DNA from 4 places in the Exiguobacterium sp. s59 genome. Region 4 is predicted to be linked to each of the others. Evidence: riboswitches for the same ligand, from Rfam matches in the RefSeq annotation. Region 4 holds a riboswitch; each other region holds the start of a gene.
What was found. A riboswitch is a leader RNA that binds a small molecule or an ion and turns the genes downstream of it on or off. The one in region 4 is predicted to bind S-adenosylmethionine.

Region 1: linked by a shared signal. The riboswitch ahead of KNO91_RS09010 (aminotransferase class I/II-fold pyridoxal phosphate-dependent enzyme) and the one ahead of KNO91_RS04125 (2,3-diketo-5-methylthiopentyl-1-phosphate enolase) in region 4 are both predicted to bind S-adenosylmethionine.
Region 2: linked by a shared signal. The riboswitch ahead of msrA (peptide-methionine (S)-S-oxide reductase MsrA) and the one ahead of KNO91_RS04125 (2,3-diketo-5-methylthiopentyl-1-phosphate enolase) in region 4 are both predicted to bind S-adenosylmethionine.
Region 3: linked by a shared signal. The riboswitch ahead of metK (methionine adenosyltransferase) and the one ahead of KNO91_RS04125 (2,3-diketo-5-methylthiopentyl-1-phosphate enolase) in region 4 are both predicted to bind S-adenosylmethionine.

Annotation. Positions count from the first base shown of each region.
Region 1 covers NZ_JACSKG010000004.1:167,919-173,678, reverse strand. Annotated here, with positions in the region: gene KNO91_RS09025 (peptide MFS transporter) at 1-614, opposite strand, end outside; gene KNO91_RS09020 (MDR family MFS transporter) at 758-2,002, opposite strand; gene KNO91_RS09015 (AI-2E family transporter) at 2,271-3,371, opposite strand; SAM riboswitch class I at 3,530-3,629, shown strand; gene KNO91_RS09010 (aminotransferase class I/II-fold pyridoxal phosphate-dependent enzyme) at 3,708-4,883, shown strand; gene KNO91_RS09005 (iron-containing alcohol dehydrogenase) at 4,880-5,760, shown strand, end outside.
Region 2 covers NZ_JACSKG010000004.1:213,921-219,680, forward strand. Annotated here, with positions in the region: gene KNO91_RS09245 (amidase family protein) at 1-691, opposite strand, end outside; gene KNO91_RS09250 (hypothetical protein) at 805-966, shown strand; SAM riboswitch class I at 1,011-1,110, shown strand; gene msrA (peptide-methionine (S)-S-oxide reductase MsrA) at 1,178-1,702, shown strand; gene KNO91_RS09260 (DM13 domain-containing protein) at 1,804-2,325, shown strand; gene KNO91_RS09265 (hypothetical protein) at 2,471-2,728, shown strand; gene KNO91_RS09270 (DUF6678 family protein) at 2,730-3,059, shown strand; gene KNO91_RS09275 (hypothetical protein) at 3,630-3,929, opposite strand; gene KNO91_RS09280 (SRPBCC family protein) at 4,419-4,841, opposite strand; gene KNO91_RS09285 (GRP family sugar transporter) at 5,052-5,760, opposite strand, start outside.
Region 3 covers NZ_JACSKG010000003.1:165,610-171,369, reverse strand. Annotated here, with positions in the region: gene KNO91_RS06840 (glucose-6-phosphate isomerase) at 1-248, shown strand, start outside; gene ytkD (RNA deprotection pyrophosphohydrolase) at 348-821, shown strand; gene KNO91_RS06830 (alpha/beta hydrolase family protein) at 802-1,566, shown strand; gene pckA (phosphoenolpyruvate carboxykinase (ATP)) at 1,590-3,161, opposite strand; SAM riboswitch class I at 3,483-3,602, shown strand; gene metK (methionine adenosyltransferase) at 3,735-4,943, shown strand; gene KNO91_RS06815 (hypothetical protein) at 4,987-5,508, opposite strand; gene KNO91_RS06810 (GNAT family N-acetyltransferase) at 5,674-5,760, shown strand, end outside.
Region 4 covers NZ_JACSKG010000002.1:145,062-150,821, reverse strand. Annotated here, with positions in the region: gene mtnA (S-methyl-5-thioribose-1-phosphate isomerase) at 1-830, opposite strand, end outside; gene mtnK (S-methyl-5-thioribose kinase) at 827-1,978, opposite strand; SAM riboswitch class I at 2,060-2,162, opposite strand; SAM riboswitch class I at 2,368-2,469, shown strand; gene KNO91_RS04125 (2,3-diketo-5-methylthiopentyl-1-phosphate enolase) at 2,540-3,694, shown strand; gene KNO91_RS04120 (2-hydroxy-3-keto-5-methylthiopentenyl-1-phosphate phosphatase) at 3,691-4,341, shown strand; gene KNO91_RS04115 (methylthioribulose 1-phosphate dehydratase) at 4,338-4,955, shown strand; gene KNO91_RS04110 (cupin domain-containing protein) at 4,969-5,502, shown strand; gene KNO91_RS04105 (TerC family protein) at 5,539-5,760, opposite strand, start outside.

The DNA.
Region 1 (5,760 bases), on a different contig from region 4:
AATACGAAGACGACGAGTCCAACGAACATCCCGATGGCAGCAAGGGCGAAGCCCCAATGGAAACCGTAATCTTTTTGAACTTGTCCAACGATGAGCGGTGAAATGAACGCGCCCAAGTTGATACCCATGTAGAAGATACTGAATCCAGCGTCACGACGGCGATCCGTTTCACTATACATATCTCCGACTATACTTGATACGTTTGGTTTCAATAAACCCGTACCAATAACAATCAACGCCATCGAGATAAATAAGAAGACGACGCTACCTGGAATCGAGAGGACGATGTGTCCGAGCATGATGAACACACCACCGTAGAAGACCGCCCGTGACGTCCCGAATACTCTGTCCGCAAGCCATCCCCCAATGACCCCTGACATATAAACGAGTGCACCATAGACGGACATAATCGAGAGCGCGACGTTACGGTCGAGCCCGAGTCCACCTTCAGAAACTTCATAGTACATATAGAATACGAGGATGGCCCGCATGCCATAGTACGAGAAACGTTCCCAAAATTCAGTGAAGAATAAGGTGAACAACCCTTTCGGTTGTCCGAAGAAGCCTTTTTGTGGAACACTGTCCACGATTGTCTGTTTATCGATCCTTTCCATGAAAGATCCCTCCTTAACCGTTTTATCATAAAAAGGATTATTATGATTGTAAAGTGAATTGAATGATAATTTCAAATTTTAATAAATATGCAAAGAATGAAAAGACCACACTTCCATGAGCAGAGAGTGTGGTCGATGAGTGATTACGCTGTCTTTTGTTTTGCTTCCGTTGCCTGGACATGACGTCCGAGTTGCCAGTAAATGATGCCAGATAGGCAACTTGCGCCGCCGATCAAAATCAGTGCGATATGCCCGGCACGATTGTCGAAAAAGACACTTGCGATGATTGGTGCCGTCACACCGCCAATTAGCCATTGAACACTTGCAGCCCCATTATAGGCACCGCGCATATTCTCTGGCGCAATCAAGGCGATGAACGTCTGTTGAACAGGCGACATAATCATCTCGCCAAGAGTGTAAAACGCATAGACTGCGAGTAAGATTCCAACGAGTGGAAGGTAAGGAACATCAAGTGCGTACAAAGCTCTAGGGACGACGGCGAGTAAAATCATCCCGATTCCGAAGACGGTCGCTCCGGCAAGCATGACTTTCCCAAACGGTTTATTCCCGAGCTTCGAAGCGATTGGAAACTGGAAGAGGACGACCATGATTCCGTTAAGTGCCAACAGGTATGGGAATGGGTTCTGTTGTGCGGTGTATGTCGGGAGCGACTCTTTCAAAAAGAGCGGTAACATGCTCTCGACGACCGAGAATCCCATTGATATGAATATACCCGCAAAGATGAAGATCAGAAACACGCGGTCATTATAAAATACGCGCAACACTTCCCGGTTGCTCGGGGTCTCATCTTCTGTGAACTCCGGCAATGATTCGCGAATGAAGTAGCCGAGTGCGAGGGCATAAAGACCGAAGATGAACGCCGCTGCAAAGAAAATCAGCTCGCGGTCGATGAACAGTACCGCACTCCCGAGGAGAGGTCCAAACGCAGCACCGATGTTATGCCCCATCCGTAATAGGCCGAATGCTTCGTTCATATGCTCGGGTTCTGTGACGTCAGCAACCATCGCACTAGCAGCGGGATGGAATAGTGAGTTAGTCAAACCGAGCATCGCATTTAGTAACAATAATGGCCAAAACGAATCCGCGAACGCAAAACCGATGAGGGCAAGCGCGTCACCGATGATGGCAATCATCATGATCGGTTTTCGCCCATAGAGATCGGCGAGTCGGCCGCCAATCATCGAGCCGAGGAGCGCCATGATTGGTCCAGTCGCCATAATGATTCCGACTTGAAGGTAGCTATCTAACTGGTCGCTATAATAAAGGACTAAGAATGGGGCGATCATGAACATCATGATTCCCGTAATCGTCTCCCCTAAGAAACGAATCCAAATATTGCGGTCAAGCCGTTTGAGTGATTGAAACATACAGGTCACCTGCTTTATTTAATTTTAGACACAAAAGGGACGTCATATGCATAAAGGCATACGACGTCCCACGTTGTTTATGCATGCCTCGATAGGCAGGCGTCTTAGATCTGTTTCAATCGAAGAGGTGCCTGCCAATCAGTATGAACTTGAGTGAATGGTTTCGAAGATACTACTGACATGGGAACCTCTCCTTTCTGTTAATTGTGTTCTTCTCTTCAACTGTATGACACATTTCATGAATATGTCAACAGATTCATGAAGAGATTTAAAGTAACTCATTCAAATTTTTACGATTCAAACGATAGTCAATGAGTCTAGACAAGACGACTTGAATCATCGCGGTGATAGGGACACTCACGAACATGCCGACGAGACCGAACAGGCTGCCCCCGATAATGATGGACGTGATGACCCAAAATGGCGTGATCCCGACACTGTCACCAAGAATTTTCGGACCGAGCCACAATCCATCGAATTGTTGCAACAAGAAGATGAACAAGAGCACCAATACGGCGGTGAACGGGTCATAGAAGTATGTGATGATGAACGCAGGAATCATCCCAAGTAGTGGACCGACATACGGGATGAAGTTGAGGACGCCGACGATGACACCAAGGAGTAGCGCATATGGCGCCCCGATGATCAAAAGTCCGATGACAGCCAGGACACCGATGATGAGACAGTCAAGTGACTTTCCGATGATGTATCGTTTAAAAATATAATCCATCTCCTGAAAGATATCGATGGTCGTCTTTGCAGTACCGACGGGTAATAGCGCGTAGAGAAGGCGCTTGAACATACGAGCGAAGACTTCCTTGTCTTTCAAGAGATAAATTGAGATGACAATCCCAATCAAGAAGTTGATCAATGTCATCGTAAAACTTGAGACATAACCGACAGACGAGAGGACGGCTGTTTCGACCCATCCCGAGTAGCGGTCTTCGAAGCGCGCAAAATCAATCGCCTGGGCGATGGTTGCGTTATAGTCTTTCAAGTAATTGTTTACATCACCAAGAAACGCATCGATTTGACGGATATAGACCGGTAACTCTTCGATAAGTGATGAAAGACTCGAGTAAATCCGTGGGAACAAGGTGACGACCGAGATCGCTAAAATCCCGATAAACGTGATATAGACGATGAGCAGACCTTGATACCGCTTCAAATGGAACCGTTCCTCTATATAAGAGAGTACGGTGTTGAGTAGTAAAGCGATGGCAATCCCCATGATAATCGGGGTCAGTAACTGAAACGTGTACTGCAAAACACGTGAGATGGTATCCGGTTCACTGATGACACGCCATAAGACGAGTAAAATCAGACCGATCACACTGAGTTTCCAAATAAGTTGACGATTAAGCTCCAATGCTCTATCCCCTCATACAAATATAATTTTTCTACCCTTTTACTATGAATGTTTTTTGAAAAGGATTCAATAGATGTTCACCTTGAAAAAAATGTTTGACACCGTTGGAAATGTCTGGTTAACTTAGGGACATACTAAAATTACATAGCGAATAACACTTTCTATCAAGAGAAGCGGAGGGACTGGCCCGATGAAGCTTCAGCAACAGATTGCAAAATACTGTGCTAATTCCAGCAAGGTGACCTTGAGAGATGGGAAGGTGGTTGACTAGATACTTCTGTATTGAGCACCCCTTTCCTCAGAAAGGGGTGTTTTTTCGTATCAGGAGGAAGAATCATGGCAGACAGACGTTCACAATTATTAAAATCTTTACCAACCCAACACTTCGTCGGATTAGCAGAAGAGGTCGCGGCGGTAGAAGCTAGTGGAAAGACCGTTATCCGGCTCGGGCAAGGGACGCCCGACTTACCGACTCCCGCTCCAATCTGTGAGGCGCTCGAACGTGCCATCACGGACCCGTCGACACACCAATACGGTCCGTTTCGCGGACAGGCGCGCTTAAAAGAAGCGGTCGCATCATTTTATTCTCGGGAATATGGTGTCGAACTCGACCCGGAACGGGAAGTCGCTATCTTGATTGGCAGTAAATCTGGTCTGATCACACTCCCACAATGCCTCCTCGAACCGGGTGACGGCATCCTACTGCCGAACCCAGGGTATCCGGACTATATCTCGGGTGCACGTTTTGCTGGTGCCGAGATCATCGATTTGACGTTAAAAGAAGAAAACGGCTTCCTTCCGGACTATTCGACACTCGATCCGCTTCACGCTCGACTCATGTATTTGAACTATCCGAGCAATCCGACGGGTGCTGTCGCAACACCGGCATTTTTTGAGGACACCGTCGCATTCGCCAAACAACATGATGTGATGGTCGTCCATGACTTTGCGTATGGAAGCATCGGGTTCGATGGTCACGTTCCTCCGAGTTTCCTTCAAGCCGAAGGGGCGAAAGAAATCGGAATCGAAGTCTATACAATGTCGAAAGCATTCAATATGTCAGGATGGCGTGTCGCGTTCGCGGTCGGGAATGCTGACATTATCGAGGCAATCAACACCTATCAAGACCACGTCCATGTATCTGTCTTCTCTGCCATTCAAGAGGCGGCCATCGTGGCGCTCGAGTCACCTCGCGAACTCCGTGACGACCTCGCGTCGCTTTATGAAACAAGACGAAACCGACTGATTGACGGATTACGCCGTGCCGGGTGGGACATTGAGGCGCCGAAGGGTTCCTTCTTTGTATGGGCGAAAGTGCCTGAGGGAGATGCAAAGTCTTTCTCGACAAAGTTACTCCACGAGGCGGGCGTCGCCGTCACACCAGGCTATTTCTTCGGAACAGAGGGGGAGCGCTACATCCGATTCGGTCTCGTATCGTCTGAACAGAAGATTGATGAAGCGGTAGAGCGGATCGAGAAATTGTTCGCGGCTTATGAGGAGGTTCATCTATGATTCGTCAGGCGGTACTTGAGTACGATCATTCGAAAGACGCACTTGAGAATCTTCCCGCGCGTATCGGGAAGCGGGAGGCGCTTGTCTTGAGAGGGAAGAGCGGGTATAGCAAGGCGGTGCGCGTGTCGCCTCGCCTTGCGGATCTCCCGAGCGTACGATTTACTGGAGAATGTTCAGACGAGGAAGTTGAACGGTTGAACGGTTATCGACCTGACGTATGGATTGCCGTTGGTGGCGGCAAATTGATTGATACAGCAAAACGAATCGCGGCTTCTCAGAGCGTACCGCTCATTGTCGTCCCAACACTCGTGTCAAACTGTGCCGCCTTCACACCGCTTAGCGTCATCTACACTGAGGAGGGGTCATATATCCGTTACGACACATTTCCGGTCGTCATCGAGCGCGTCATCGCGGATGAACGACTGTTACGTGATTCACCTTACGACTATTTCAAGGCTGGCGTGATCGATACGGTCGCAAAGTGGTACGAGGCCCGATATATTAGCGGAACGACATCAAGGGATGCAGGCATTCAGTCAGGGCTATCGCTCGCGGCACAGTGTGGCAAGTTGATGGACCTGTCGATCCGCGAACAGGATTTCCGTCGCTACGGCACGGACATCCGATATATCGTCGATCACGTCCTCGCAATCGGTGGTGCGGTCGGTGGGTTTGGAGATGCCGGCACACGTGTTGCTGTCGCGCATGCCGTTCATAATGCGCTCAGTCGCTTTGACTCGACTCATCATTGGCTACACGGGGATAAGGTGGGGTTCGGATTGGTGGTTCAAGAGCGACTGGTAGCATCAGAGGACACCGTAATTCTCGAGAACTGGCTTCAATCCATCGGTGCACCAACTTCACTTGCGCAACTTGG
Region 2 (5,760 bases), on a different contig from region 4:
CCGCATCACGGAGTGTCCGCGCCATCGGTCCAGCCGTATCTTGAGAACGTGAAATCGGGATGATTCCCGAGCGGCTGATCAGTCCAACGGTCGGCTTGATTCCGACGATGCCATTATGCACGCTCGGGTGTACGATTGAACCACTCGTCTCAGATCCAACTGCAAGAAGCGTTAAATTTGCCGCAACCGCAGATGCCGACCCTGAACTTGATCCTCCGACATCTAGTTGGTCCCCATACGGATTCATCGTCTGGCCACCGACGGCACTCCAACCGTTCGGCATGTCTTCTGTCAAGAAGTTGGCCCATTCGGACAGGTTTGCTTTACCGAGAATGATGGCCCCGTCAGCCCGTAACCGTTTGACGAGCTCGGCATCCCGACCTGCGAAATGATGTCGCATCGCGGCAGCACCTGCCGTTGTCCGCATCAGTCCGCCCGTTTCGATATTATCTTTGATCAATACGGGAATCCCAAGTAGTGGTTTGCGTACCCCTTTTTTATAGCCCCGGTCTGCCGCCTCTGCCTCGAAAAGTGCGTCCGGATTCACCTGGATCACTGCATGGAGTCGATCATTATATGTCGCAATCCTTTTTAGATAATACGCGGTCACGTCTCTTGCTGTGAATTTCCCTTCTTTATAGCCACGATGCGCGTCTTCGATTGTCAGCTCTAACAATTGTGATTGTTTCATTGTTCATTCCTCCTTTACCTCCCACCCTTTATTCGTGTTATATGCTTGATTTCCTTTTCTCATCGCCAAGTCGATGTGTTCTTGTTACACTTAAGAAAAAACAGGAGGTTCCTATGACGCGCTCCTACGTATTCGTGTTGCTCGCCGTATTCGGTCTATTCTTCTTGCAATTATATGGTGAGAATGTGCCGTATGGTACGTTCATCTCCATCGCATTGATTGGATTCATCATCGTCTTGACGATTTTTCAGTTAAAACGAAAACCGAATCATTGACGAAAGTATTTTGAGGGTGGTATGATGCTTTCACCAACTACATATCGATATCAAGAGTGAACGAGAGATCTGGCTCCATGACTTCACAGCAACCTGCCTCAGGCAAGGTGCTACGACCAGCAAGGGAAACCTTGGACGATATGACGAGAGCGCTCATGTCATCCGACGTGAGCGCTTTTTTGTTGAAATACGATTTGGAGGGAACGACAAGATGGAAAAAGCAACATTTGCAGGCGGCTGTTTTTGGTGCATGGTGACACCTTTTGAAGAACTACCAGGGATTGAAGGAATCGTGTCCGGCTATATGGGAGGACATATCGACAATCCGACATATGAACAAGTAAAGACTGGGACGACCGGACATCTAGAAGTCGTTCAGATCACATACGATCCAGCTCTTTTCTCATACGAGCGTCTCCTAGAACTCTATTGGATTCAGACAGACCCGACCGATGACGGTGGGCAGTTCCAAGACCGTGGGCCTCAGTATGCCCCAGCCATCTTCTATCACACGGAGGAGCAGCGAATCGCTGCGGAAGCGAGTCGCGATGTGTTAGCGGCAAGTGGACGTTTCACGGCCCCAATCGTCACAAAAATCATTCCGGCGATAACGTTCTTTGCTGCAGAAGACTACCATCAGGACTATCATAAAAAGAATCCAAAACATTACAAGGAAGACCGGGCCATCTCGGGACGCGACGCGTTTATCGAGGAGAACTGGACCGAGACGGTATGATGTTCAATTGACGCGAATGTATTAATTCGCGTCTTTTTATAAGCCCATGATTCGGGAAAAGAAATGTAACGATTCAAACACATGAATAGGAGGATTCACACATGAAAACTCGTTCAAAAATCATCATCGGTGTAATCGGCGTAGCCGTGATCGCCATCGCCTGGTGGCTCATCTCACCACTATTTTTGACTGAGACAGTCGATGAAGGATTGCCGCCGACAGCAGTTGAGACGCCTGCTCCAGAAGAAGAGACAGAGGAAGAGACAACCGAGACACCGGAAGCACAACCGAGTCCAACCGAAGTAGCGGGTGTGTTCATGGACGGGGAGAAAAATTATGAGACGACGGGCACGATTCGCTCCATCGAGGCAGAAGACGGGACGTATCTTCGATTTGAAGAGTTTGAAACGACGAACGGACCTGATTTGTTTGTCTATTTGACAAAGCCAGGACAAGAGACGTCCGAAGGGATTCGACTTGGAGCACTTAAAGGGAATACAGGAAACCAAAACTATTTAGTTCCGGCAGATGTCGATCTGTCAGAATATAGCACCGTAGTGATCTGGTGCCGTGCTTTTAGTGCGACGTTTGGGACTGGAGAACTGGCTGTAACAAGTGAATGAATTGACTGAAGGGTCGCTGAACAAATTGGCCACCCTCTTTTCAATTGAAATTGCCAAAAAAATAAAGACCAATCATCCAACATTAATTGAGAACATGCTATCATATATGTAAATAAGTGTAATTCAATTGAGGAGGTACACGATTATGGAGCAGACATTCTCACAACCATACAAACACTACTTTTGGAAACGTTTCTTTCTTTTCTTCATTCCATTGATGATGGTCGGTATATTATCCGAACCGATGATTATTCAAAATCCATTTGAAAAGCTCGAAGACTATGGAGAATTTGTGTTTTTCTTGGCAATTTATATCCTTGTACTCGGAGGATGGGCGGCGTTTATAACGTCGATGATGTGGCGTATTAGACAACGCAAGTTGAAAAAAGAGGAGAATGATTAAAATGAACTCTTATTACTCCCATCCAGTGATGAATAATACAAAATGGGAAGAAATTAGAGAAGCAATGTGCAATAATCCCACACACTTCCAATGGCGGACAAAAGATATTGAAACCGGCTATATTTCGATGTGGGATGCTGAGTGGTATTATCATTTCAGACTTGGGGACTACAAATACATTGAATGGTTAGAAATTAAGGCAGATACCGAGGAACTCCGAAAAGACCTTTTAGATATCCTTGAAAAAATTCACGTTCCTGGAGAGGTTCTTGAGGATGCTATTCGAGTTTATGGATATGCTGATACCGGATCATATATTGACTATATCTAATATAAATCACTATGATCAATTTCCATTTTTCTCTCTTAATTTCAATTTGGGCGTAAGGAGACGGCCCAAATCCTTGTATTTGACTTTTCTCTTGCGCTCCGTGCCTCCCGTCACAAAGGACAAGGAACATAGGGAAGTAATGTTTCTTGTCGACGACACACATCCACTCGGAGTGTTCCATCACTTCCGAGAACGAGAACACCGTCCGGACGAACAGATACAATCCTTCGAACGTAAAGTCATCAAGTAGTCGTTCGTTCATCGCGTCTAAACTTCACCACATTCTCTACAGAATTTTTTCTCACAGAAAGTCCATTCAGTCCACCTATGGAAGTTTATCGTCAAAATCATCCGGGAAATTGCAAAAAGGGTTCTGGCCGCTAAAAATTGGTGGCCAGAACCTTCTTTTTATTGAAAAGTTCTATAATGGGCTAGTTATAATCCCATCTTCTCTTTGTTTTACTCATTTAATCTGCAAAAGGATTTATTTTGCTTTAATTGTGGTTAAAAGGATTATCATTTATCTTACATATAGAGTAATCATTATAAGCAACTATCTTTTCTCTTTTTCTATAAAAGAGGATTTTTAACTTTCATCAAAGCAATTGCTTCTTCAAATGCAACTCCATCTAACAAATTAATTTTATTACATTCAAATTTTTGATTTGTTAACCAAATTTGAGCTAAAGATTCTCCACAGCTAGCTCTTATCATTTCTTCTGTCATTTGATCATTCACGATACTTAATAATGCGGCTTCTACCATCTCATTGTTGGATATGAAACCTAAATCTATGGCTGCGTCATCTCTAACAGCATCATCAATAGTTGTGTCTAGTAGAGTATTAATTAATTTTTGTGCTATATCCATTTTTTTAAATCTCCCCAATAGTATATGAGTCCCTTCGAATTTCCCTATCGGTTTGAAAAAGGTACAGCGAGTCAACTTGAGCGCACATTCAACAGGAAAATGTTCGAGCTGAGCGACTTCTTACGCATCGAGAAAAGAATGAACGAAATAATTTAGTTGACGAAACTCTACTAACGAATTCGGACAAGCACCTTTTGCACATATGTGCTCCCTAAGTGAAAGAACTCAGATGACGAGTACATTAACGTCAAAAACCATAAAAAAGTCTGACAATACTAATGTTGACATGGCAGCATATCCTTAAAGATGGTTTATTCCGCTCACATATATGAGCGCCCACCACAACGGACCATGTGCACGGATTTATTTACTCCAACTCGATGAAAGACGCTTAAACACCGCTCAAAATCATCGCATCGCTCAGTATTATCGAAAACCTTGTTCATATCATTGAAAAGGGACCTGCTGTTCAAAGCATCTGTTTATCTTTTATACACTCTTACCATTCGCATATCGAGTGAAATTGTCGAGGATTGCCTGCCATCCTTGACGTTGCAACTCAACCGGATTCATCGATTCCGCATCAAACGTTTCAACAATCTTTGTCTGATCACCTTCTGGTGCGAATGAAATTCTCACTCTCCGTTCATCATCGAGGCGATATTGAATAAGCTCGTTCACTTGAATTTCCTCATACACGCCTTCAAAATCAAACCCCATACTGTTGTCTTTTGCTTCCATCCGACTGCGAAACTTCCCACCGACGCGTAAGTCATTCTCCGCTTCGGTCGTATGCCAATCTTCAGATGCATGATTCCATTGTTTGATATGAACTGGATCTGTCCAGAGTTCCCAGACTTTTTCGATTGGTGTATCCACAAGCGTCGAGATCGTCACTACATTTGATTCCATGATTGTTTTCTCCTTTACTCTACATTTTTTTGATTCATCACGAATGCGTTGCACGTCCTATATGACGAACGCAACATGGGATTACTTCCCTATCGATTACGTCATCTCCTGCTCTCCTTTTAACGATTAAAATTTACTCAAAAGAAAGACCCTGAATGGCACTCTAGACCGAGTGAACATTCAAGGTTCTTTTCATTTCATCATCGAAATTTAACTCTTGGCAATCCCAAGCATAAATCCAGCGACGACAATGAGACCGATTCCCATAAAGACAAAGACACGTTCTTTTGTCGTCTTCTCTTCTTTCAATAGATAGATTCCACCGAGTGTCGCCACGACGACGTTCAATTGGGATAAGGCGAACGAAGTCGCGATCCCGACTTCTCCGCTTGAAACGAAAAGTCCGAAGTTCCCGATTCCCCAGGCAAGACCTGCCAAGATATTTTTGAACGTACGTGGATCGATTTTCTTCACGTCCTTCTCCCGAAGACTGAAGAGAAGCGCCGCGATGAACATCCCGACTGATTGTGGAAGGATTGCAGTGATTCCGTCCACCTCAAAATAGTTCGTCAAGACAGCATATGTGACGTAACCGATACTTGAGACGAATAGGACCAGTAACCCCTTCTTCAATGCACCGGCGCTGTCTTGGTCTTTCTTCTGTTGATATGAGGTCATTGTCGCCCCGATGATAATCAAGACGAGCGCCGAAAACCCTAACCACAGCTCTGTCGTCGTCTTCCAGTCACCGAGTACGATGACCCCGAAGAGAGACGTCCCGACGAGTTGCATACCGGTACTAATTGGCATCGCCTTTGAGACACTTAAGATTTGGAACGATTGGAACTGTAAATATTGACCGAGCGCCCAAAACGCCCCAGAAATAAACCCGGTCACAATCGCAAGTGTCGTGAACTCT
Region 3 (5,760 bases), on a different contig from region 4:
CGCTTCTCGCGCATACTGACGGCGATGTACCGAACTTGGTCGTCGAATTGCCGGAGATGACACCGTATCACCTCGGTTACTTGTTCTACTTCTTCGAAAAAGCATGTGCGATGAGCGGATACATCCTCGGAGTGAACCCGTTCAACCAGCCAGGCGTCGAAGCTTACAAAGCGAACATGTTCGCGTTACTCGGTAAACCGGGTTATGAAGAGCAAAAAGCAGAGCTTGAAAAACGCTTGAATCAATAAGAAAACGAATCGGTCCGCGCGTCGGACCGATTTTTTTGTTTGAAACTGGGTGAAGACAAGGTAAAGTGAGAGTAGACATGGGAAAGAAAGGGATGGACTATGAAGACATTCAAGGACTACTATCATAATCAAGTCGAGTTAAGCTTCACCCATTATCCGTTCTCAGACACACCGCTCCACGTCTGGGTCGTCGCCCGCTTTGAAGACAAATGGGTATTGACGAAGCATAAACAACGGGGGCTCGAGTTTCCAGGTGGGAAAGTCGAACCTGGAGAACACGAGGACGATGCCGCCATTCGGGAAGTCTATGAAGAGACTGGTGGAATCGTCAAAACGTTACGGTATCTGGGACAGTATCGTGTGCTAGGTCGTGGCGACACGGTCATCAAAAACATTTACTATGCGGAGATTGAGCGATTCGAGGATCATCCTGCCATTGATGAGACAGACGGGGCTGTCTTGATCGATGCCTTGCCGGACAATTTATTGCGCAATCCACGCTACAGCTTCATGATGAAAGATCGTGTCCTACCAGAAACGATGAGGGTTCTATATGATCAGAAATTGGTTTGATCGAATCGATGTCCTCCCACCATATGCGGGTTATCGCGTGACACGGGGGTGGTACACGACGACAGATGGGGAAGAGGTCGTAGCGTATTCGATTGAACCGAAACGTTCAAACGGCCAAGTGTTGATGTACTTACGAGGCGGAACAGCACGGATAGGGGATGTTCGTTTGCCACGTCTCATGCAGTTTGCTTCGCGCGGCTTTCATGTCGTGGCACCGGTCTATCGTGGCAACCATGGTGGGACTGGAAAAGAGGATTTCGGTGGAGAAGACTTAGAGGACGTGCTTTCGCTATTCGACCGTGTCCACATGAGCGGACGACCGATCCATGTGCTCGGCTTTTCGAGAGGGGGTATGATGGCCCTCTCGCTCGCTTCCGAACGACCGGTCACAACGGTTACTTCCTGGGCTGGCGTGACAAATCTCGAATGGACATATGAGGAGCAACGCTCGATGCGGAAGATGTTACGGCGCATGACAGGTGGCGACCCGGAATCGGCAGAATCTGCGTATGTCGACCGTTCTCCACTCTATAAGGAGTGGGTGGCCCCGACGCTTCTCATCCACGGTACGGACGATGAACAAGTTCGCTTGCGTCATGCGACAGCCGTCGCTGAAAAACTAGGAGAGCAAGCGGAGTTTTGGGTGCTTCCGTTTGGTCACCAGCTCCCGTTTTGGGATAAATGGGAGACGACTGAACAGGCGATGGATTGGATGTTGCGACAAGAAAAAGCACTGACTCGTTAAAAATCGAGTCAGTGCTTTTTGTGTCAGATGACGAGTGGTCCGGCTGCGATGATCGACTCACTCGCTTTCGTGAATCGATTGAAGTTCTCTTTAAATTTCATGGCGAGTGCTTTTGCCTCTACGTCGTAACGGGCTGGGTCGCTCCACGTATCTCGTGGGTTGAGTACGTCACTCGGTACGCCATCGATGGCTACAGGGATCTCGACATTGAAAATGTCATGCTTCATCGTCTCGACGTCGCGGAGTTGACCATTGACCGCGGCATTGACCATTGCACGTGTATAGGCGAGTTTCATACGCGAACCTTCGCCGTATGCCCCACCTGTCCAACCTGTGTTGACAAGGTAGACATCCACATCGTGTTCTTCAATTAACTGACCGAGCATATCCGCATAACGCTCAGGAGCGAGCGGGAGGAACGGTGAACCGAAGCAAGTCGAGAACGTCGCTTGTGGTTCTGTGACCCCACGCTCCGTACCAGCAAGTTTAGACGTATAACCAGACAAGAAATGATACATCGCCTGTTCTTTCGTTAGTTTGCTGATTGGAGGTAAGACACCGTACGCATCTGCCGTCAAGAAGACGATTGTATTCGGATGACCGGCACGTGATGGAAGTAAGGCGTTGTCGATGAACTCGATCGGATACGCCGCACGTGTATTTTCCGTCAAGGAAATGTTCTTATAGTCAGGCGTACGATCTTCGTTTAATACGACGTTTTCGATCAATGAACCGAATCGGATCGCATCATAGATTTGTGGTTCGTTCTCACGTGACAGGTTGATCGTCTTCGCGTAGCAACCACCCTCGATGTTGAAGACCCCATCCGGTGACCATCCGTGCTCGTCGTCTCCAATCAAATGGCGCTCCGGATCTGCCGAGAGTGTCGTCTTTCCAGTTCCCGACAATCCAAAGAAGAGGGCCGTTTCGTTTGCATCATTGACGTTTGCCGAGCAGTGCATCGATAATACGTTTTGCTCAGGCAACAAGAAGTTCATGACGGAGAAAATTGACTTTTTAATTTCGCCACCGTATTCTGTTCCCCCGATCAGAATCGTGCGCTTGGCGAATGAAACGAGAATGAACGTCTCTGAGTTCGTACCATCGACTGCAGGGTCTGCTTTATAACTCGGTGCATAGATGACCGTGAACGGATCGAACGCACCTTTCGTCGGCCATTCACGTAAGAATAATTGCTTCGCGAACAGGCTGTGCCATGCATATTCTGTGATCGCACGAACCGGTAGCGTATAGTGCTCATCGGCACCTGCAGACGCTTCGAGGTAATAAAGCTTATCTTTCTTTTCTAAATGATCGAGTACTTTGTCGAGAAGTGCTGAAAACTTCTCTTCTGCGATTGGTTGGTTCACTTTTCCCCAATCAACAAGGTTGTTGCTGACTTCATCTTGTACGACGAATTTGTCTTTCGGTGACCGTCCGGTAAAAGCACCGGTGCTGACAGATAAAGCCCCGTCTTTTGTCAGTACACCTTCACCGTTTTGAATGGCTTCTTCCACCAGTTCTGGAACCGTCAAGTTCCGTTTCATGTCGGCACCATTAATTAATTCTTCGATTTTCAGGAGCGTTGTCGCCATCCTGAATCCCACCTTTCCCCTAAATAGATGTGGATGAAATCCGCATACTTCCGCGATTACGATTAATCAGTATGACATTTTTAATTATATGTGACACACTAATTAAAAACAAGCGTTTCTTCTCTCTAAGTAAGCGCTTTCTTACAAAGACAGTTTATCACATTCTCTTATCACAAGGTGTTAAAAAACAGAAACGAATTAAAAAATGTTTGACGATTCACAAACAGAAATGTTTTGCAAGTCAGTGAAAACTTTTACGAATTCGTCTGATTCCCTTGACATAATCGAGCGTCATTTATATGATGGTTTTCGTAACGGATACTCTTATTCTGAGCGGTGGAGGGAACAAGGCCCTACGAAGCCCAGCAACCGTCCGACATGAAGTCTTGTGCGGAAAAGGTGCTATCCTGAAGCGAAGCCATTAGCTTCGAACGATAAGAGGGTAAGGAAGAACGATTCAACCTTTCCCCATGTATGTCATCGGGGGAGGTTTTTTTCATTACCGTCCCAAAGCAACGCGTAAGGGGAACGAGTACCGTCCACATATCACCCTTATTATAGGAGGTTTTTTGAATGTCAAAATTGAACCGTCGACTTTTTACTTCAGAGTCGGTTACTGAAGGACATCCAGATAAAATTTGTGATCAGATCTCTGACTCGATTTTGGATGCCATTTTAGCGGAAGACCCGAATGCCCGTGTTGCGGCAGAAACGTCTGTCACAACAGGTCTTGTACTCGTAGCTGGTGAAATCACAACGTCAACTTACGTGGATATCCCGAAAGTTGTCCGTGAAACAATCCGTGAAATCGGATACACACGTGCGAAATATGGTTTCGACGCAGAAACATGTGCGGTCTTGACGTCGATTGACGAGCAGTCAGTAGACATCGCGCAAGGTGTTGACCAGGCTCTTGAAGCACGTGAAGGTCAGATGACTGAAGAGGAACTTGATGCAATCGGTGCAGGTGACCAAGGTCTCATGTTCGGATATGCGACAAACGAGACACCTGAGCTCATGCCGCTCCCAATCTCATTGGCGCACAAGTTGTCACGTCGCCTTGCTGAAGTTCGTAAGAACGGTACGCTTGAATACCTCCGTCCGGATGGTAAGACGCAAGTGACGGTCGAGTACGATGAGGACAACAACCCTGTTCGTATCGATACAATCGTCATCTCGACACAACACGCTGAAGAAATCACACTTGAGCAAATTCAAGAAGACTTGAAAAAACATGTCATCGAAGCAGTCATCCCGGCTGAACTCATCGATGCTGAAACGAAATACTTCATTAACCCGACTGGTCGCTTCGTAATCGGTGGACCACAAGGGGATGCAGGTCTTACAGGACGTAAAATCATCGTCGATACGTACGGTGGTTACGCTCGTCACGGCGGTGGCGCGTTCTCTGGTAAAGATCCTACAAAAGTTGACCGTTCAGCGGCGTACGCAGCTCGTTATGTAGCGAAAAACATCGTTGCAGCAGGACTTGCGGATAAAGCAGAAGTTCAACTCGCTTACGCGATTGGGGTAGCACATCCAGTATCAATCGCTGTCGATACGTTCGGCACTGGTAAATTGAGCGAAACAGAGCTCGTTGAACTCGTTCGTGAGAACTTCGACCTCCGTCCAGCAGGCATCATCAAGATGCTTGACCTTCGCCGTCCAATCTACAAGCAAACAGCAGCTTACGGTCACTTCGGTCGTACAGATATCGAACTCCCATGGGAGCAAACAGATAAAGCAGCAGTTCTTGAAGAAGGCGCGAAGCGTTTCGCATAATCAAAAAAACCGACCTTTCCACGGAAAGGTCGGTTTTTTTAGGTTAAGTCGTTGGTGGCGTCTGTTTATTGTCATTCGAAGTCGAATCAGTGGAAGTTGTTTCTTGTCCAAGTGCGGTATCTTTCGCATCGACGACTTTTTCACCGATGTCTTGTAAATCAGATTTTGCTTCTTGGGCCGTCTCGACGATTTTATTGACGTCTTCTTTGACCGTATCGACTTCTCCGACAACTTTTTCATATACGTTTTGAACGTCTGTAGAGACTTCCTGAATCTTGCCGGAAGCGGTCTTCACCTGTTCAATCACTTGAGATGCTTTTCCGGCTGGATCTTGTTTAACTTCATTGACGATGCCGCCGACCGAGGATTTTGCATTTGTAAGAGATTGTTTCGTCTGCTCCCGATTCGAGGAGCTAAGTAAGGCGAGGAGACCACCGACGAGCGCACCGAGTAACATTCCGGTCACAACGCTGATTTTTGGACTCCCTGCATCCATTTGGTCGAATTGACGATTTGGATTCTCTGTTTGTTCAACTTTCGGGTCATGCTCTAATTTTGGTTCCATGTTGTTCCACTCCTTCATGTGATTGGCATTGATAGTGTTATACCCTAGTCGAATCCGGACATAACGTTTTCTTATGAATCGTCATGAAAAAGAAATGAAGGAGCAGGATAAAAACGCTGTGATAGGGAATGATACAAATAGATTGGCTAAAAGGGGGAAGCTGTCATGAACATGAGGGAAGCAGTTCCAGAAGATGCAGCATTGATTCGGACAATTGCACTTGCAACGATTTCAGAGGATGATTTCAATCGG
Region 4 (5,760 bases):
TCATCTGCCTCTAAATCGAACGTCGAATGCGGGGCGGCGACATAGAACGGGATGCCGTAGTGTTTCGCCAAAATTGCGAGCTGGAGTGTCCCGATTTTATTGGCTGTATGACCGGTACGTGTGATGCGGTCCGCCCCGACGATGATGGCATCGACTTGTTTCGTCTGAATCGTCCACGCCGCCATATTGTCGGTGATCAACGTGACATCGATGTCTGCCCGGTCGAGTTCCCATACGGTCAACCGTGCCCCTTGAAGCAGTGGACGGGTTTCCGATGCGAACACCCGAAACGGGATGCCACGCTCTTTTCCGACATAGAATGGGGCAAGCGCAGTACCATAACGTGACGTCGCAATGGCACCGGCGTTACAAATCGTCAATACATTGCCACCGGCGGGTAACACGGTGAGCGCATGCTCACCAATCGTGCGATACGTCGCCACGTCTTGTTCATAAATTTCAATCGCACGCTCTTTAATTGCTTTTGCGATCTGTTCAAAGTCCTCCCCTACGTTCAATCGTAGGAGTGATTCGATGACGTGCTGTAAGTTGACCGCCGTCGGTCTGGTCGCAATCAATCGTTGCCCGACTTGGTCCAATTGGCGGTGAAAATATGGATTATCTTGCAGACGTGATGCTTCTTTTGCGAGGACGAACGCCCCGAAATAGGCGATGGCCGGTGCTCCTCGAACTTGAAGCGACTTGATCGCATGTTCGGCCTGTTCGAGCGTCAACACTTCAATATAGCGCTCTTCTTGCGGCAACTGTGTCTGATCTAAAATCGTCAAGATTTCAGTGTCGGCATCGAAATGAATACTTTGCACACTCATACTCGCACCTCCGACAGGACTGGAATCAACTGGTCAATCGATTGAATCTGATGGCGCTGTTTGATGAGGCGCGTGCCGAGTTCTAAGGAGTGGCGTTTCCGTTCGATGCGAAGGTCGTCTGGTAGTGTTTCTAAGTCAGCGACCCCAGCAAGACCAATCGTTCGACGAATCAGTTCACAGCCTGCGTAACCAATCGCATCACTCAAAATCGACGGCAACAGTTCGTCCACGAATCCTACTGTGTTGAACGGTTCGACCGCCTGTGTGAAGCGTGTGCGGAACGTTTTTTCAAACGTCTCCCAGACGGTGAGCACTTCTGTGAAGCGTTCGAACCGTTTCAACGGATGCGCATACGTCGAGAACACTAAATGAGCAATGATTTGACCGATATCAAAGCCGAACGGACCATAAAACGCAAACTCAGGATCGATGATTTTCGTTTCTTGACGCGTCGCAAAAATACTTCCTGTATGTAAATCTCCATGTAATAACGCTTCATGTTTCGTCACGAACCCGACCTTCAATTTGGCCACTTCAATCTTCAGGGCGAGATCTGACCATAATTTTTCAACATCTGTACGAATGGCAGATTCAATCTGATTCGATTCTGCATCGCGATACGGGTCGGTAAAGATGAGTTTCTCCGTGATATCGCACAGTTCTGGATTATAATACTCCTTTTCGATTTGTTTCTTGACGAGTGGACCGTTCGCATAGTCAGACGTCGCAAACAACGTTTCACCGAGGAATGTACCGACGTGACGCGCTAAATTCGGATAGCTCTCGCCTTTTAGAAAGCCGGTGCGGACAATCTCAAAAGCTGATAAATCTTCCAAAATCGTATAAGCGAGTTCACGGTCGCTCCCGAGGACACCCGGTACGAACTGTGGAACGACTTTGTAAAACTCACGAAGGGCCAGCTGTTCAATCCAAGACCGATCAAGCGTGAGCGGCCAGCTCTCTCCAACGACTTTTGCGTATGGTAACGCCTGTTTCACAATCAATGACGTATCGCCTTGGCGAACGCGAAAGACGAGATTTAAATTTCCATCTCCGATTTCCTCACATTCTGCGATCCCCTCTTCTAGTAACCCCAACTGTCGAACATGGTCGACGACACTCTGTTCTGTAAACGCCTTATAAGCCATGATGCTTTCCCCTTTCCTGTGCATATACATGAAAAAAGCCCCTTTCTCCGCGAGAAAGAGGCACACCCAAATTGGTTGTTCCTCTCATCTTTCAGACATATGTCTGGTGGATGTAGCACCGTGCCAAATGGTCGGTTGCTGCGGCGTCTTAGGGCCAATTCCCTCTGCCAACTCGCGATAAGAGTAAATGATTTAATTGTGTTTGACGTGTTGAGACGAATATTACGGACTCGAGACGCTAGTTGTCAATCCTCTATTTTCGGTCGACTCCCTATTTTTGACACGCATATATAGAAACATTATTTTCAAACTTTTTTTCTCAAAAAAAGGAATTGACGAGTGAGCGATTCTATGTAAAAATTCAATTAAATTTCACAACTTCACAACTATTCTTATCAAGAGCAGACGGAGGGACAAGCCCGATGATGTCGCAGCAACCGACCAGAAATGGCACGGTGCTAATTCTTGCAGCTATCGCTGAGAGATAAGAGTTCATTGTTTTCGAATGACCTCTTGCCTTGGCATGAGGTCATTTTTTGTTTGACCTGAAAGGAGGAACTTATGGGAATTATCGCTACTTATGAAATCAAACATACCGATCACGTCGAACGCGTGGCTGAAAAAATCGCACATGAGCTGACCGTCGGCACGTGGACCGAGTTGAACCACATCGAGCAACATCAACTGCAGGCGTTCCGTGGTGAGGTCATCGAGACGTCCCAACAAGAAACGACGAGTCGCTTCTCTATTCGTTACCCGCTACATAATGTGACGCCAGACTTCTCGTCCATTCTGACGACGACGTTTGGAAAACTATCACTCGACCCAAGCGTCCAACTGATTGACCTATCACTCCCGGAAGAGCTCGCATCAGACTTCCCTGGTGCCACATTCGGTGTCGAAGGTGTTCGCGACATCCTTCGTGTACACGACCGACCGCTCGCCATGAGTATCTTCAAAGGTGTTATCGGACGGGACCTCGACTTTTTGGCGACACAGCTCCGTGACCAATTCAACGGCGGAATCGACCTCGTCAAGGACGATGAGATTTTATATGACAATCCACTTACCCCGTCGCTCGAACGGGCACGGGTCGGGGCATCGATCATTCAAGAACATCAAGAATTGACGGGTCGCTCCGTTCTATACGCCGTGACATTGAGTGGACCCGTCTTCACGTTACGCGAACAGGCGAAGCAATTGATTGAGGCTGGCGCGACCGCGCTCTTGTTTAACGTGTATACGTATGGGCTCGATGCCTTGCGAGAACTCGCCAAAGACTCTGAGATTCACGTTCCGATTTTGGCACATCCCGCTTTTGCGGGGGCGTTGACTGGATCAGTCCGCCATTCCCTCCTTTTCGGGAAACTGATTCGACTCGCCGGGGCGGACTTGACGCTCTTCCCGTCGCCGTATGGTTCGCTGTCGACACCGAAAGACGAAGCGCAACAGATTCAGACGTATGCGACAGAACCCCATTGGACGAAACCGATTCTGACGGTCCCATCTGCCGGGATTCATCCTGGACTCGTCCCGGACTTGGTTCGAGACTTCGGAACGGATGTCGTCATCAATGCCGGCGGCGGGATTCATGGGCATCCAGACGGTGCGGTCGCTGGAGCGAAGGCGTTCCGACAGGCGATTGACCAGACGCTTGGCAAGACGAACGATACCGATGCACTATCGACCGCGTTGGATGCGTGGGGTGCACGATGAGCACGCATGTCATCTGTGACTTCGACGGGACGATCACCGAAGAAGATAACATCATCGCGTTGATGCGACAGTTCGCACCTCCTGATTGGGTCGAGCTCAAAGATGCCGTCTTGAACCAGACGCTCTCCATCCGAGAAGGTGTCGGTCAGATGTTCGGCTTACTTCCGAGTGACCAGGAAGTACGATACCGTGAGTTTCTTCTTTCGACCATCACGCTTCGGCCAGGGTTCATCGAGTTTTTACAAGAGACGCAGTCACATGGCTTCCGATTTGATGTCGTCAGTGGCGGTATGGACTTTTTCGTCCATCCGATTCTAGAAGGTCATGTCGTACCTGAACACATTTACTGCAATCACGTTGACTTTTCAGGAGAGACGGCACGCGTCACATGGCCTCATTCATGCGATGCCTATTGCTCGAACGATTGTGGATGTTGCAAGCCGACGATTGCCCGACAGATCGTCTCACCTACCGACACGTTGATTGTCATCGGCGACTCGGTCACCGATTTTGAAATCGCTAAACGGGCCGATGTCGTGTATGCGCGTGGTCAATTGATCTCTCTTTGTGAGACGGAAGGAATCCAACATATTCCGTTTGAGACATTCCACGATATTTCAGCTCATTTGAAAGGAGTGCGTGTATGACGATACAAGAACGATGGGTAGAACTTGCCGACATTAAAGACGAGCTTGCCGCACGGGACTGGTTCCCCGGAACAAGTGGCAACCTGGCAATCCGCGTATCGGACGACCCGTTGACGTTCCTCGTGACGGCAAGCGGTCGTGATAAACGAAAGCGCACGGAGAAAGACTTCGTGCTCGTCGACGCGAAAGGTCAATTGATTGGAGAACAGTCAGGCAAACCGTCCGCGGAGACATTGCTGCACATCGAAATCTTTAGCAACACGAACGCAACCTGTTCTCTTCATGTGCATACGGTCGACAATAACGTCATCTCAGAACTTTACGCAGCGAAAGGATATGTCACGTTCACGGGCCAAGAAATCATCAAGGCACTCGGCTATTGGGAGGAAACGGCCAGTGTTCGGATCCCGATTATCGAGAATCACGCGGATATCCCGACACTCGCCCATGCATTTGCCCCACATGTCACAAGCGATGCCGGTGCCGTCCTCATTCGGAACCACGGGATCACCGTTTGGGGAGAGACGCCCGCTGCGGCAAAACGTTATTTAGAGGCATATGAATTTTTGTTTAGCTATTCATTAAAATTACGCGCCCTAGGCGTCCATTCATAAGGAGGAATTCAACATGGCAACGATTTATTTTCAACAAACCGAAGAACGTGTCAGTGATCAACAAGAGGTACGTGACTTTTTAGAATCACGAGGCATCCTTTACGAAGCATGGGACATCGCGAAATTACCGGCTTCCCTTCAAGAAAACTATCAACTAACAGACGAAGACAAAGCCGTCATTTTATCGACGTTCCAAGACGAGATTCAAGACGTATCGACGCGACGTGGTTATCAAACGGCTGACGTCATCTCCTTGTCCGATGCGACGCCTAACTTAGACGAACTGCTCGTCAACTTCCAAAAAGAACATCACCATACGGACGACGAGGTTCGTTTCATCGTCAGTGGTCACGGCATTTTTGCCATCGACGACGCAGAGCGCGGATACTTCAATATCGAGCTCAATCCGGGTGACCTCATCTCGGTGCCTGTCAACACACGTCATTACTTCACGTTGCAAGAAGACCGCCAAGTCGTCGCCGTTCGCATTTTCGTGACGACTGAGGGCTGGGTGCCGATTTACGAAAAAGAAAACGTGAATGCATAAGAAAAGGTCTCTCGCTTAAAAACGAGAGACCATTTTTTAATGTTTGACCGCTGTCGGTTTCGATGAGAACCAGCCCCATGTCGCAATCCCGACCATGACCGACCAGAAGAAGATCGTCCAAGCCGTCGAGTGAACAAATCCGTCTGGGAGTCCCATGAATTCGAACGGTGTACCGGCAATCAATTCTTTGAATCCCGGATGTTCGAGTACGAGAACTGTCAACTTGACCCCGACCCAACCGACGATGATGAAAGCAGC